4 regions of the Pelosinus baikalensis genome follow, and region 4 is predicted to be linked to each of the others. Evidence: riboswitches for the same ligand, from Rfam matches in the RefSeq annotation. Region 4 holds a riboswitch; each other region holds the start of a gene.

Evidence for each region. A riboswitch is a leader RNA that binds a small molecule or an ion and turns the genes downstream of it on or off. The one in region 4 is predicted to bind cyclic di-GMP.
Region 1: linked by a shared signal. The riboswitch ahead of LMF89_RS26130 (methyl-accepting chemotaxis protein) and the one ahead of LMF89_RS20885 (HD-GYP domain-containing protein) in region 4 are both predicted to bind cyclic di-GMP.
Region 2: linked by a shared signal. The riboswitch ahead of LMF89_RS16110 (methyl-accepting chemotaxis protein) and the one ahead of LMF89_RS20885 (HD-GYP domain-containing protein) in region 4 are both predicted to bind cyclic di-GMP.
Region 3: linked by a shared signal. The riboswitch ahead of LMF89_RS03715 (PRC-barrel domain-containing protein) and the one ahead of LMF89_RS20885 (HD-GYP domain-containing protein) in region 4 are both predicted to bind cyclic di-GMP.

The regions. Positions count from the first base shown of each region.
Region 1 covers NZ_JAJHJB010000002.1:304,418-308,464, reverse strand. Annotated here, with positions in the region: gene LMF89_RS02930 (methyl-accepting chemotaxis protein) at 1-1,122, shown strand, start outside; partial or broken gene LMF89_RS02925 (beta/alpha barrel domain-containing protein) at 1,125-1,359, shown strand; gene LMF89_RS02920 (YibE/F family protein) at 1,543-2,670, shown strand; cyclic di-GMP riboswitch class I at 2,747-2,832, shown strand; gene LMF89_RS26130 (methyl-accepting chemotaxis protein) at 2,915-4,047, shown strand, end outside.
Region 2 covers NZ_JAJHJB010000024.1:28,500-32,546, reverse strand. Annotated here, with positions in the region: gene LMF89_RS16110 (methyl-accepting chemotaxis protein) at 1-1,358, opposite strand, end outside; cyclic di-GMP riboswitch class I at 1,504-1,589, opposite strand; gene LMF89_RS16105 (DnaJ family domain-containing protein) at 1,788-2,105, opposite strand; gene LMF89_RS16100 (nitroreductase family protein) at 3,332-3,889, opposite strand; gene LMF89_RS25850 (hypothetical protein) at 4,012-4,047, opposite strand, start outside.
Region 3 covers NZ_JAJHJB010000003.1:143,691-147,737, forward strand. Annotated here, with positions in the region: gene LMF89_RS03710 (VanW family protein) at 1-413, opposite strand, end outside; gene LMF89_RS03715 (PRC-barrel domain-containing protein) at 538-1,311, opposite strand; cyclic di-GMP riboswitch class I at 1,574-1,662, opposite strand; gene LMF89_RS03720 (tetratricopeptide repeat protein) at 1,761-2,834, opposite strand; gene LMF89_RS03725 (hypothetical protein) at 2,971-3,189, opposite strand; gene LMF89_RS03730 (UbiA prenyltransferase family protein) at 3,189-3,770, opposite strand; gene LMF89_RS03735 (GTPase domain-containing protein) at 3,751-4,047, opposite strand, start outside.
Region 4 covers NZ_JAJHJB010000041.1:20,859-24,905, reverse strand. Annotated here, with positions in the region: gene LMF89_RS20895 (nucleoside recognition domain-containing protein) at 1-314, shown strand, start outside; gene LMF89_RS25935 (hypothetical protein) at 407-532, opposite strand; gene LMF89_RS20890 (metal-dependent transcriptional regulator) at 529-957, opposite strand; cyclic di-GMP riboswitch class I at 1,128-1,214, shown strand; gene LMF89_RS20885 (HD-GYP domain-containing protein) at 1,335-2,402, shown strand; gene LMF89_RS20880 (phosphate acyltransferase) at 2,470-3,372, opposite strand; gene buk (butyrate kinase) at 3,417-4,047, opposite strand, start outside.

The DNA of each region.
Region 1 (4,047 bases), on a different contig from region 4:
ATTATCTTGATCTTAGCTTGTATTTTGGCACTCTTTTTAGCACGGCGCATTTCCAAACCCCTTGGGAAAGTAGCTGCATCGGCGCAAAGTATCGCCAGCGGTGATTTGCGAGTGATTAATATTCAATATACTGCCAAGGATGAGATTGGCGATATGGTTCAAGCATTTACAGCTATGACTGATAATTTGCGCCATGTGGTAGGACAGGTAGCAAAATCTGCTGAGCAAGTAGCAGCAGCCAGTGAAGAATTGACAGCCAGTTCTGAGCAGTCCGCTCAAGCGGCAGGACAAGTTGCTGAAACGGTTACTAATGTAGCCAGTGGTGCATCTAGTCAACTGGTGACAGTAGAACAAACGGTTTCAGTCGTAGGAGATATGGCGTCAGCTATTACTGATATTGCCAGCAATGCCAATCAGGTATCTGCAAAATCAGAGGAAACGGCTCAGGTGGCAAGTGATGGCGGAGATGCAGTGAACCTGGCAACGAAACAAATGCAGATCATTGAAGAGTCTGTTGCCCAATCAGCACAAGTCGTACAGCAATTAGGGACAAGTTCGCAGCAAATTGGTGAAATTGTCGATGTCATCAGCGGCATTGCCGGGCAGACCAACTTATTGGCGCTTAATGCTGCTATAGAGGCAGCCAGAGCTGGCGAGCAAGGACGAGGTTTTGCAGTGGTAGCGGATGAAGTCCGAAAGTTAGCTGAGCAGTCGCAAGAAGCAGCGCAAAGGATCGCTGTCATCATCCGCGACATCCAAGCAGAGACTGGTAAAGCAGTAGCAGCCATGAATCAAGGAACAATTGAAGCATCGAAAGGCACAGAGATTATTACGAGTGCTGGTGAGCGATTTCATGCTATTACTACAATGATTCAGCAGCTAAATGGTCAGATACAGGATATTGGTACAGCTGCTGAGAAACTTTCCATTTCCAGCGGTGATGTTGTTTCTTCTGTAGATAGTGTGAAAAGCATAGCAGGTGATACAGCAGGAGATACCCAGACCATTTCGGCGGCAACAGAAGAACAATCTGCTTCTATGGAGGAAATTGCATCTTCCAGCCAAGCCTTAGCAAATATGGCGGGTGAATTGCAGGTAATTGTTTCCAAATTTCGTTTATAGATGTTGTGTCTCCTTGTCTGAATGTAGACACTGTTAAACTATGCAATCGGTATCGCGTGCCAATAATGCCGGGTGCAATGTCCATTAGGGATGTAGTGGAAGGAATGGATTACGGCTGGCTGCGTAGCAGTGGGGGTAGGTAGTAATCTTACTGGAGGAGCCAAAACTGGCGATTATACTTCTATTACAACAAAGGCCAAACAATTTATCGAGACCATACAGTTAGCAAAAGCATGAAGTGAAATGTAAATAAGATCCTACAGACAAAATAATCTGTAGGGTCTTATTTATTAAGTAGATTTACTTGGAAGTATTAATAGGATCTTGTATATTTTCAATACAAGTGTTAAAATGCAAGGATTAAAAGCATCAAACGACACCGTAGAGCTTATATTTTAAAATAGTAAGGAGATTATCTTTATGAAATTACAGCGAATTTCTCCCAGATATATTCTAGTGACTCTCATAGCCTGTCTACTTTTTAGTTCGGTGCCTGTCTTGGCGGCAGGCAACAATACACAACCAATTGAGTATGTGAATGGTGTAGTGCTGTCGATACAATCACTGGATGTAGCACCCAATAAAAAAGTGGGTATCAGCAGTAAAAGTTTAGTTACAATCCTGCTCACATCAGGGGCAGAGTCCGGCAAGCAAGTGCAAAGCATTAACTATATTACGAATCAACCTTTATTTGATATTAATCCCAGCCCTGGTGATAAAATTATTCTTGCAGTGAGTGATGTGCAAAATGAAAAACAGTATCATATTGCGGATTATAATCGTCTTTTTCCCACGTATATTCTAGTTGGTCTTTTTATTTTATCCTTATTAATTCTAGGGAAGACCATAGGCATCAAAACTATTTTTGTTATTTGCTTTTCAGTAGTTATTATTCTTAAAGGTATGATTCCCTTGATCTTAAATTACCATTGGAACTTTATCATTGCCACGATGCTTGTTTGCGCAGTGATTACAGCCATTACTCAAATTACCATTAGTGGCTGGAACTCAAAGACCTGGGGTGCTATTTTAGGAACCGTTGGTGGCGTATTGATTGCCGGTGTATTAGCCGCTATCTCCATTTCTTGGATGCATCTGACGGGGTTAGATAGTGAAGAAGCAATGATGCTAAAGGTTACGACCCTCACCTTTATGAACTTCCAAGAAGTATTATTTGCAGGCATTATTTTAGGATCATTAGGTGCTGTTATGGATGTTACCATATCCATTGCATCGACTCAATATGAAATCAAACAGTCCTGTCCTCATTATGGATTTAGAGAAATATTCAACTCGGGTATCAATGTTGGACGCGATGTTATGGGAACTATGGCAAATACCTTGATCCTGGCTTATACAGGCAGCTCTTTGCCGCTGGTATTTTTGATCGCATCACAAGATAATGTGTCTTTCATGCGCATTATGAATTTGAATATTGTTGCAACAGAAATTACAAGGGCTCTCACGGGAAGTATCGGACTTATTTGCTCTATACCGTTAACGGCTGTTATTACAGCTTTTCTTTTGAGTCGAAAACATAGTAAATAATTATATATCCCTAACGTTCTAAAAAGTTTGGCATATGTTGACAGTTTATGTAATATAATGTAATATTAAATGGAAAAATATATTGTGGCAAACTTATCCAAAGATAAGGACGCAAAGCCGTGGGTCTAAGGGAAGATATCCTATGATTGCCAGGTTGCCGATTCAATGTAGAATTGTAATTAGCACCAGCGTATCTTAGACTGGTGCTATATTTTTTACATTTTACATATTTCAGGAGGTTTACGTGAAGCTAAAGGTTAAGGGGAAAATACTTGCAATCATTTTAATAATATCAATGGCAACACTTTTAGTTGGTTCTATCGGATATTATTATATAAACACAATGAGTAACGAAATGAAAATTATGTATAGTGAAAATCTGTTGTCGATTAAAAGGCTAAATGAGACTCGACATAATTTTAGAGCCGTCCATGGAATGATTCTGGAAATGATTTTTGGTAATCTTGATAAAGCAAGAGAAGATGTCTTGGTCACTCAGATGAAATCGTTGTCGACGGAAACAGACCAAACATTAAAGGCATATGAAAGCCAAAATTTGGGGTCCTTCGAACGGGAAAAGTTAGTAGTGCTAAAAGAAGCAATCGGTCAATATCGAACAGAGCGTCAAAAAGCTATCGAATTATCTCAGCAAGGGCGCAAGCAGGAAGCATATGCTTACTTCACCCAGCAGGCAGCCGGCAAACTGGAAATTGTCAATTCAACTCTTAAAGAGTTAGCTGACTTCATGTCAGATAAAAGTGAAAAGGCGAATCGTAAGGGACAAGAGTATGCTGGATTTGCGGGAATCGTTATTTTCACATTAACAGGATTTTTTGTTCTACTCTGCCTGTTCTTAGGTTGGAGATTATCCAATGCAATTGCCAGAAGGCTAAAATCCGTTTGCATGTTTCTAAATGAGATCGAAAAAGGAAATCTTGGGGTAGAGAGTATTAATGTGGTAGACCAGGATGAAATTGGTGATATTGGGGTCGGATTAAATAGCATGGCTAGCAGCTTGCAGCGTTTGGTACGCCAGGTAGCATCTTCATCTGAGCAAGTTGCTGCCTCGTCAGAAGAGCTGACAGCAAGCGCAGAGCAATCGGCTCAAGCTACGAATCAAGTAGCAGCGACGATTAGTGAAGTAGCCCAAGGAGCTGAACAGCAGGCAAGTGCAGTGAATGTTACGACTGTTGTAGTACAGCAGCTTTCTGCAGGCATTGAGAAAGTTGCCGAGAATTCAGCGATCATAAGTGGCGTATCCGATCAAACCTCTAAAGCTACCCAAGATGGTACACAAGCCGTAAATGCGGCAATTAGTCAGATGGAAATCGTAGAGAAAACGGTGACTAAGTCAGCTCAAGTGGTGACGAGATTGGG
Region 2 (4,047 bases), on a different contig from region 4:
TCTTGAGCAGCAAGCGCAGTCTTTTCAGCAGTAGCTGCTACATTACCAGAGTGAGCAGCTACCTGTTGTATACTAGCAGACATCTTTTCAACAGCATCCTCTGCAACATCTACTGCTTGCATTTGAAACGTACTGCCTGAAGATACTTCCGTTATCGTTTCAGCTATTTGATTGGCAGCTACAGAAGATTGTTCTGCGCTTGCCGTAAGTTCCTCGGAAGATGCTGCTACCAGTTCTGCTGAAGTAGCAATTTGTTGAACCAAACTGCGTATTTTTTTTACCATAGTATCAAAATGGATCTCCATTGCATCTAATTCGTCTTTACCATCGGCACTCTGTGCTGCCGTCATACCTAGAGCAGCTACTTGTAAGGTTAAGTCACCTTCTGCCATTTTTTCAATTGCTTTATTCATTCTTATAATCGGCTTTGTTATATTCCTTGAAACCAGAATACCAAAACCACAAGCAGCAATAAGAATCAAACCGATTGTAATAAAGGAGGCTCTTAGAAAGGGGGCCAATTTTACAAGAATTTCTTGTTCCGGTACATTGATCCCCAAGCTCCAATGAGTTCCAGGAATAGGAGCGAAAGCAATGTACTTCGTAATGCCCTCGTCTACGTAATTACCAGTTCCGGTTTCTGCATTTACCATTTTATTAATTACATTTTTAAGTTGATCATTTGCATTAGGATCCTTTAATATATTTGTCTTCATTATTTGGTCTTTATCAGGATGAATGATGGTTAAACCATCACCCTGAATTACGTAGGCATAACCACTTTGTGCAACCTTAATTTGATTAATACGTGAAATGAGAGCATCAATAGGCACTGTACCGCCAAGAGCCCCTATAATCTGGTTATTCTTTTTGATTGGCGCAACCACAGATACCACCAATTTACCATCAGCCTTAGAAATAATTGGATCGGTAGTTGTCGCTTTGCCAGTTGACATGACCTGTTTAAAATATTCACGATCAGCGATATTTGTTCTATCCCCTGATGTATGAATGGATTGCCCCTTTGCATCTACAAGCCAAAACCGTGAATAAATAGGATTTCGTTTGGTCTCTTCTTTTAAATAAGCAAGTGCCCCCTGCGTATCTCCGTTAACAACACTTTGATTCGTTGCCAATATGGAAACCTCAATTTCACGAGTATCTTTCCACGTCCCAATGTCTTCAGCATAGGCATTTGCTCGATGGACAAGATCCTCCTCAGCATCTGAAACCAATATACTTTTTGCATTGTAGAAATTACATACTCCTAGAATGCTTAATGTTACTAATAGCCCAATTACTAAAACAGCTGTAACCTTTACCTGAATACTTTTCTTCACCCATGTAAGCAAATTCATAAAAAAAATTCTCCCCCATCCATTTTTCACTTATCTTCAAAATTGCCAACTTACTATATTGAACCTACCTATCCCGCCATAAAAAATAGCACCCGCCCAAGGCAAGTGCTAATTAACTCATCACGATTCACTTAATTTATGATTCACTAGCAACCTGGCAATCATAGACAACTCGTCTTTAGACCCATAGCTTTGCGTCCCAACTTTTCAATTGGTTTGCCAAAATATTCTTTTCGATATTGTCTATTCTACACCCTATAACCTGTTTCGTCAATGAACGTAGAAATGCAGCGTATAGGGACACAAGACAGGTTCCTTGTCCCTATGAAAAATGATAACTTGAAATTGTAACATATTTTATCGTTATGTCAATAAGAGAAGCTACCCATCTAATCAGTATCTTGAAAAACTAACCGTTTATTTCAATTTCTAGCGTTTTCTTCGTTCCATCAGAACGTCATAAAACATTTTCTTTTCCGTAAGCTTTTTCTGTATAACAGCTTTTTCTTCCCCAGCAGCAGTTTGCAACTCTTCTTCCAAACTGGTAATTTCTTTGCGCAACTCCATTTCCGGCGGCAACGAGCCTGAATTCTGCATAACCAAAAATGCTCCACGCTGTTCCGGAGGAACAAACGTGAGATCAGTAAGTTGCAAAGGTTTGCCCTGGCCGGGTAAATCGTTGAATGCTCCCTGTTTCATTGCCCTTTTAATATTTTGCTCTATAATCTTGTTAATTCCGTCATTCACTTTCCACCAGTCCCTTCCTTTTGATATTTAATCCGATCTTTATATCATCATAACTAGGTATAGATTAGTTACCCTCTGTGCTGGCAATAATGATTGATTTACCACTACTTGACTTGCTAAAACACTGAGATAAATCTACCTTTATTGTTAAACGTCTCCTCAATGGCCATATCAATATTTTTCATGCTTAATATGATTGGAGTTGAACATTTCTATTGCCTGAACAGGCTGAGCGGAGCTTTTTGTTGCTATATAATCGACATTTATCCAGTCATTCCCCCTACTACTCGGTAGGCCCTAGGGAGTTGTTGCCTAGCCGAAGTTCGCCATCAATTCAGCTCGGAGCCAACAAAACATTTGCATGTTAGTATATCAGTCCTCTTTCAATGGACGTCCCCCATACTTACGAATATGTCGCCACGAACGATAAACCGGATGATTTGGCTCTTGCACAAGAGCAGCTCTAGCTAAAAATCCCGCTTATACTGGGAACTGATACATATTGACTACTGCACATCTAATTAGATTGGGAACTAATGACAACAACCTTAAACTTGTTGGTCAAATAAACCCCAGTAACAACCATAGCTCCCCCCAATAATATGAAAGCGGTAACAGTTTCGTTCAGTAGCCATATACCGGCTAGATATATACAATGATGATATTCTTCTTGGCAGCCATCTCTATTATTTTATTTACTGTTGCAATCAATCTTTCAGATTCTTTGTAGGGGTAGGGAGGTTTATAAACAGCTCCCGGCAGGATACAACGCTGGCTGAACGGAGCGGATGAAGAGAGTATAGTTTACTATCCCTACCGGAAATATTCGGCCACTTTCTTTTGCGTCAACCGTAAATTCCATTCGGGAAATAGACGGTCAAACCACCAGAATAGTTTATTGCGACTCGGTATAGCAATAATTACCTCGTTTCTGGCGAACGGCATCCAGCACTTTTTGCGCAAAAATATCCGGCGGCATTTGCTTCGAGAGTAAAGCTTTCCCAGAATATCTCAGGCTTCTTCCTCCTTACTTACATTTATTAGCAAGAATGACCCCACCTACTCGGGAGTTGCTGCCAGAAAGGTGGCGAGATTTTTTATAAGAAGGCGAATCTTCTTTCTGGAGCCGGCAGAATAAACACATGCCTCTCATGTTTATCGAATATTATTGTCGGAATCTAAAAATATCTTCCTCCTCATGCCATTAACTTAACTAGTTTGCAATATCATATGAAAATTACAACTTGCTCTTTTCTTTGTGCAGCCTTAGGTACCTCGCCTTTTCTATAGCCCAGCGCCACTGAATAGAAAGGTCTGAATCCTTCAGGAACTTTCAAAAGCTGCTTATAATGCGCACTTTCCTCACCATCAAAGATAAAAAGGCCAAAATTAATCCAGCAAGCACCTAAGCCAAGGGCTTCCGCTGCAAGCAACATGTTTTGGGTTGCTGCGGCACAATCTGCTAGCGAGCACTGAGTTTGTTCATCGCCCGCAACAATCACTACTGTCGGAGCTCCATAAAATGCATTAAACTCTTTGGTATTGGCTAGATTTCTGAAGAATCCTAATTCGTGATTCTTGGCGACTTGCTTGGAGGCGCTACTTAGTGCTTCAAGCAGTTCTTTGTTCTGGACAACAATAAAATGCCAGGGCTGGTTGCCGATTCCGTTTGGTGCATATTGTCCGGCTTCCAGTATAGCTTGTAAATCTTCCTCCTTGATTTGCTGCTCGGTAAAGCTTCTTATGCTTCTCCGGCTCTTAATTATTTTTAATATCTCATTCATCCTTATCCTCTTCCTCCATTTCGAATTTCACCCATTTTGTTTTTCAGTATGCATGAGTGTTTCCCTGCTATTAATGACTGTGGAAAGCTAAGAAAATCGCTTAATCCAATAAACGGTTTAGCTTATTCAGAAGTAACAATGATTGCTTCATTCCTGGC
Region 3 (4,047 bases), on a different contig from region 4:
TTATAATGTAAAGACAACGGAATCGTATATCCATAATTTACAGCTATAAATTTTTCTTGTAAACGTTTAGCTATATTGCCAAGACGACCTATATTATAAGCTTGCTGCACAAGATCATCTGCATTGATTTCTAGATCAATGTCATTTGCATTAATCGGCCATTTTTGCGTCTTATACGTTAAATAATTTGGTGAATTAGCTATTTGATTTTTGATATTTATAATAATTTCACTTTTTGCTTCATCAATTGATAGTCCCCCCACAGGAATATCGCCTATAAAAACACCTTCATAGATACTATCACTGACATCAAACGCTGTAGTGGTGGCAATGAATCCAGTTAAGCTAAATAATATAATAATGCTAAGAAAAAGCATTATATTTTTAGCACGATGATTTATTGTAATTTTCATAGTTAGTAACTCCATTCCAATTATTCGATTAGCTAGCAAGAGAGCAAATCCCCGCCAATAGCGGGGATTTGTTCGTAACATGATAATAAAAACCACCATAATTGGAGAGATATCGATTTTTATTTTATTGAATATTCATTGTTAATTCTACAAAACTACCCGTTAGTTTTGCTTTTTGCAACACTTCCTCAGTAATTTCACCACCTTCCTCTACGATTAACATACCATTATCAGTTTCAATACGGCGACTAGCTTTTTTACCAAGTAAGTATTTACGATTTTTTTCGTCAAACTTTCTAGCAGAATCATCATTAGCAGCTACCTTTACATCTTCTGGTTCTTTAACTTGAATAACAGGTGGTTTCACTTCAGAAGCTACAGAAGTGCTTACTGGAGGTATTGCAATATTAGTAGTTGTTGATCTTTCTGCTACCGTTTCATGATCATCTGAAACAAAAAGCACGTCTTTACCAAAAGTTAAAATTTGCTTTGCCTCAATGCTCGTAGTTCCACCATTAAGATCCTCTATTTCACAAGATACAATTTTCCCTGAATTATCAACAAAAAACTCCGTTACTTTACCTTGAATTCGACCATTTTTAGTCAGCACTTTAGTCCCAATAATTTTTAGATCAGCCACAATTAGCTTCTCAACTTCCGGTGCATCTGTTAACGTTAATATTGCATCACTATTCTCTATCGTTATTGCGTATTCTCCTAACCCAGTAGCAGCTGCCAAAGGCAAAAATTTAGCCCCCCAATACCATTTGGAATCATCAATTAGTATCGTTACAGATCCATCTGCAGGATTAATAAGAAGACTTTTAACTGTTCCAAGCTCTGTACCCTCAACGATGCTAATAACTGGCAATCCAATAATTTCAACACTTTTTTTCATGAATAGCGCCCCTTAATTATCATTTAATATCCTCTTATCATTCATCGAAGCAGTTAGTCAATTTCTTAACCTTATTTATAGCACTCTTCCCACTTCGCCAAGAGCATTTTACCTCTGTATTCTTACCAATCGTTCTAAATTTCCCGCTATTAGTATCTCTATTGATTGACTATAATTTACTAATCTAGTCGCTAATTTAGAAAAATACATAAAAAATAGCACCTACCTATAATGCACTGTGCTAATTACAATTCTTAATTGAATCGGCAACCTGGCAATCATAGGATATATATATCCCTTAGACCCATAGCTTTGCGTCCCCACCTTTGGATGAGTTTGCTAAATATTCATTTTGTTTAATTCTATATAATATGAAATATAACGTCAACAGAAGTTCATCATTTATTTTTACACATCCCAATTGTGCTATTTAGAAGTATATTGTAGATTTACGTAGAATTTCGCCACTCGCGAAATTCAGAATCAATTTCTTTTAGTACGGTCCCCGGAATATTCTTAAAAGAAATATCCCCTAAGCGATTCTGAAGTAAAATATTCTTTACTATACGTAAATAGGCAATTGTTTTAATGAATTCCAAATCAAACATAGTGTTTTTTTGTACTCCTGGAAGCTTTCTGCCCTCACAAAAAACGTGAATTGCTTCATTATATTGACCACTATTTTTTAATATAGTGCCGATTTCCATTACCAAAAATGGTGCCGCTTCACTATTCGGATATAAAATCAAAGCTTGGCGAAAAACCTTAAGGGCTTGAATGAAATTGCGCTGTTCTTTATATATAAATGCAGAATCAATTAAACCGTCTAAATCCTTTGAAGAAGAGTCAAACACATTAATGGGCACCTGTAATTCATCTTCAACTTGTACCATCTCACTTTTCTCCTCTAACTCCACATTCTGATTTTCATCTTTCAGCTCATAGACCTCTTCTAGCTCTTCATTCTTGTCTATTAGTTTGACAATTTGTTTCTCTGATGTGGAAGCAGGATCTAGCTGGTCTACTATATGTATGTCAGAAACTGCTATATCAACAGATAACACTTCAGTTTCTAAAGCCATTACATTATTAGCATCATCTTCCTTTGGCATCACAGACCTTACAGAAGAGCTAGCTACAATAGGTATTGGTACGGCTGCAGCTATTATGATTTCTGGTTTTTCCCATAACACTCCATATTCTGAAGATTCAGCTTCCTTTATTATATTTTTTGTCTCAGACTCTCCTTTATTTTCTTCAGAATACATTTTAAATTTTTCATTATACTGTGCAATGCTAAATGCAAAGACGACTGTAGTGATTGTTAATATGCCTACAGTTCCTACTACACCAACAAATCCAATAATAATACGTGGCAGAATAATATTGACTAAAAGCGCACAACACACACATAAAATAAGAGGTTTTACATTCAGCTGAATATTTAATAGCTTATTCGTTAACACGTATATAAGATATGCAGAAATGACTATGGATAATGACGTAATTATGATATATTGCATCAAACCCCACCATAAATAAATTATTTGAAAATCAACATTCTAATTGTGAAAATTTTGTAGAATAATGTGATATGTCCTTATATTATATACTCATCTTATAAATTCCTCTTTTTGCTATCAATAATTACTAAGAATTTCAAATACGTCGACCTTGCTGTCCACTTATTTTGGAAATAATACGTTTCTTTCTAGGTTCATGACATAAGATACAATAGCCTTTTTCCAACGATTGTTGTCTTAATAATAAAGGAACGCTTACTAAGCTTTGCTGATTGACAGATAGCATCCCATCGCGTTTACCCCATATGTATCCACTTAACAGCGCAATTACCATGATTATTCCTGTCCATAACATTATAATCTCCCTTTCTGATAATACAATATTGTACTATAGAATACAACGGCGCCCAAAAACACTGCAGGAAATATTTCCTCGTTAATTAGCCAAGAAATTAATAAAGTTAATAGAAATAATAAAAAACACTCAACTCTACCAAGGCGGTGAGCCCAATTACGGTGCCCGATTAACTCATCTCTAGAATCATCTATACAATCGTCTATTAATTGTATTGATATAACAAAAAAAATTGAGAATAAGATCATCTTCCATCCTAAAAGGAAAACACCCACTATAAATATTAGAATTGACTCTTGAAATCCATTGAGCCGGCTCGGAAAATGACTTTTTAGATCATGAAACATACCAATTATGTAACTAGCAAGAAATAGGGAAATACTTATCGGAGTATTTAGGCTTGCTGCCAAAGCCATCGATACCATACCATATAGCATACTGCCTTTTCCTAGCGCGGTTGCGAAATTCTTTTCAGATTTATCCATATCTTGATCTAAATAATCATCAGCTAATTTAATTGCAATGGCAGAAAGTATCACAGAAAACATTATACTGATAAATTCACACATTGCGGGCAACACAGGTCTTCACCTCTTTTAAACCTTGGCTTAGCAATGCTGATATCGGAATAATCGTAGCTTTGGGAAATATAGAAGATAGCTGAGTAAGGTTCTCTTTAGCAAAAGGTATATCTACCTTATTTGCCAATATTGCATATGAATTACGAAATAAACCATAATTATATATCTCGCGATCGATAGTGCTAGGGTTATTTATATATTCTTTAGTGATATAGGATAAATCAATAACATGAAAAATAAAATCTGCACAGCGCATTAAACCAATTGTCTGCGCCAT
Region 4 (4,047 bases):
TAGGTCTGCCTGCTAATGAAATCGTTATGCCAATTCTTCTCATGTGCTATTTATCAACTGGTCAAATGATGAAATATGGCACCTTAGAGGAATTACGGGATATACTTATCAATAATAACTGGACTTGGTTAACTGCTGTCTGCACAATGCTCTTTTGCCTGCTTCACTGGCCTTGCACCACAACCTTGCTATCCGCTTATAAAGAAACAGGCAGTAAAAAGTGGACCTTTTTGACTTTTCTGATTCCTACTATCATTGCGTTCACGGTATGCTTTTTAGTAGCTCAGTCAGCACGATTGCTCAACTTAGTATAGAGAATGCATGGTCATTACAGACAGAAAGCAGGCTGCTGTGAACTAAATTTAGCAGCCTGCTTTAGTTTTAGTAAGGAGTACTACTCATTATTTCATCTTGCTGACACTGCATATCGATAACGCTTTGCCCTATCTTTACGAGTAAAGTCAGCAATTGTCCCATCGAATGATTGTTGGTGGGCTGCACTAATTTTAGCAATGTTAGAATAGTTAATCATTCCTCTTCCTTCTCTTCTTGATTCATCACGTGCTCTAAAAAAATATTATAACATTCAGTATGATTTTGCATAAATTTTACGAGCAATTGAATCGATTTGATCGTTTGTTTAGAAAGATAATGCTCCATAGCCTCTGCTTCTGCTGCTATATCACAATCAGCACAAATCAAAGTGAGAAATTCCTGCAATATCTTATTTCTCTCGACTAAGAAGTTTCCCGTTTTTTTTCCTTTATCAGTCAGATCAATAATACCGTAGCGTTGATAATTTATATATTGTCCAGCTTTTAATTTGCGTAACGCTTTACTTACAGAGGGCAGCGATACATTCAATTTTCGGCTTATATCGGTAACCCGCACAATATCATTATATAAAGAAAAGCGATATAATTCTTCTAAATAATCTTCCAAACTGGGTGATAGCATAACAGCCGCCTCCCGTACGTTAGAAACCCACTATTTACTTCTATGATGATATCGTAAAAAATATACCAATCTCTAAAATTATTTTTATTTTTCTTCAAATTACGACATAATTCGCCCTTTTCATGTGGTATTATTTTGTTTTAATACTACAATTATTCTTATTTTCTTAAATTATATATTGGCAAACTTACTGAAAGGTAAGGACGCAAAGCTATAGGGTCTAAGGATTTACAATCTATGATCGCCACGCTGCATATGATGAAAAGCTTAACTGCCTCATATCTGCGGTTAAGTTTTTTTTGTGTGATTTCTCTCCCTCGTATATACTAGGTAAAGCATGTATTACTGATTTTTTTGAAAATAAAGGAGCTCTCATTTTGCGACAGATTAGGTTAACGGAAGTACACCCAGGTATGATATTAGCACGAAACCTTTACAGCAGAAAAGGACATATCTTGCTTGCTTCAGGAGTCAGGCTAACGGAAGTCTATCTTCACAAGTTACGAAGGTTGAAAGTAAAAACGCTCTTTATTCACGACGAAAGATATGCAGATATCGCGATTCCAGAATATTTATCTATAGAAACTCAGCAACGAGCCTTCTCTATATTAAGTTCCACTATGGAAAAAATTCATAATAAAGAAGCCTTTGCCATAGACTCCATCAGTTCTATTGCCTCTGATATCGTTGAAGAATTAATTATTCAACCCTCCATAAGCATCCAATTAACTGGAATTGCAACTCATGATGACTATACCTTAGATCACTCCTTAAATTGTGCTATTTATGCTGCTTTATTGGCTCATTCTTGTAGTTTTTCCATTCCCCAAATCAAAGAAATCACCTGTGGTGCCCTACTTCATGATGTCGGCAAAATGAACGTCGATAAAAAAATCATCAATAAACCGGATCGCTTAACGGAAAAAGAATTTGGCATTATTAAGCAGCATCCACAATCTGGATTTAATTTATTGGTAAAAAAACGCTGGGAATTATCAAGCCTTGTTGCTCACATGGCATGGCAGCATCACGAAAAAATAGATGGTACAGGATATCCGCGAGGACTTCAGGGCGAAGAAATTCTAAATTATGCCCGTTTATTGGCAATTACCGACGTGTATGAAGCGATTACAGGGTGCCGTCCATACCGTAAAGCTATGAATTTGGAAGAGGCATATGATATTATTCATTCTGGTTTAGGAACTGCTTTTGACGAGCATTTCGGCAAAATATTCTTATCTAAGATGGCTTTGTATTTTCCAGGAATGGAGGTCTTGCTAAATACAGGGGAAAAGGCTATTGTAGTCTCTTTATTGGAAAATACCCCTCGCCAGCCGATGATCCGTCTTATTGCCTACCCTGATGGAACCGCCTATTCTCCACCTATAGAAATTAACCTAGCAGAAAATGCCCATCTTTCCATTGTAAGCGCATCCCATATCTAACGATATAAATAGAGGGAATCCTTGTGTCCATCAAGGATTCCCTCTATTTATATCGTTTTTTCACATTCTACCCTAACGGCTTGACCAGACAAGCTAAGGCAATGGAATTCATCTTTCCCTCTGGTGTCTCAGATCGTGAAGTCATGACAATGGGGTGTGTTGCCCCTAGGACAATACCTGCCATTTTACTTTTAGCAAAATAAATCAGAGACTTTCCTAATGCATTACCAGTCTCAATATTAGGTACCATGATTAGATCAACATTACCTGCTATTTTACTGTCAATCCCTTTGTACTGGGCTGCTTTCTGACTTACTGCCACATCAAGGGCAATCGGTCCTTCTATCAGACTAGCAGGTAAATCTCCATTGCTTCTCATCTCTACTAAAATCTTAGCATCTAACGTGGCAGGCATTTTTTCATTGACTACTTCATTGGCCGTCAACAATGCTACATTAGGAACCACGATCCCCATTCCATGCAGTGCCAATATTGCATTCACCAAGATCTGCTTCTTTTCAAATAAGGTAGGAGCAATATTCATACCTCCATCAGTAATAAATAAAAGCTTTTTCTGACCGGGAACCTCAAAAGCACCTAAATGACTTAATAGCCTTCCAGTACGCAGTCCTTCCCCTTTATGCAATACTGCTCGCAGAAAATCACTACTATTTACTAATCCCTTCATCAGTACTTGAGCTTGACCGTTCTTTACTAAGGAAACAGCTTGCACTATTGCCTTCCCACTGTTTGCCTCATGCAGAATTGGCGTGTCGACAGATAAGCCAACCTCTTCCATTAAAGGCGCAATGAGAGCAGCATCTCCTACTAAAACAGCCTCGGCAATCCCCGCGTCTTGGGCAAGTTTAACGGCCGCCAAGACTCCTTTGTCCTGTGCTACAGCAACACTAATCCTTATTAGGGAACGAGTTTTAAGTTCAGCCATGATTTCATGATAATTAGAATACAAAGGACAACCTCCTAAAAGACCAATATCAGAACTGTTTATTTCATTTATACTGAATACATCTGTACTTCTTCTTCGCCTCGAATTACTCTTAAAGTTCCAAATGCCAATGCTTCTAATTCTTCTTCCCCTGGTATTACAATTACAGGAGCAATAAACTGCACTCGGCTTTTAATAGCGTTAACAATGGGTTCTGAATGAGCAATTCCCCCAGTGAGAATAATACACTCCACTTGACCTGATAATACCGTAGCCATACCTCCAATTTCTTTTGCTACTTGGTAGGAAAGAGCTTCCAATACTAAGCTAGCCTCCCTATTTCCATGAGCGGCCATAGAAAAAGCTTCCCGAATATCAGCGGTACCAAGATACGCATACATTCCACCTTTATGATTAAGCACTTCTTTTAATTCATCAAAGGTATAGACACCAGAAAAAGCAAGCCTTAAAAACTGTCCTACCGGCAGCCCGCCGCAACGATCGGGTGAAAGAGGTCCTTCCTCTTTCGGATTATTAACATCAATCATTCTTCCCAGTTTGTGAGGTGTTACAGAAATTCCTGTCCCCAAATGAGCCACAATCAGATTCATCTCTTCATATTTTTTGCCTAATTGTTTAGCTACTTTACGAGCTACGGCTTTCGTATTTAAAGCATGAGACAGGCTAATTCTTGGCAAA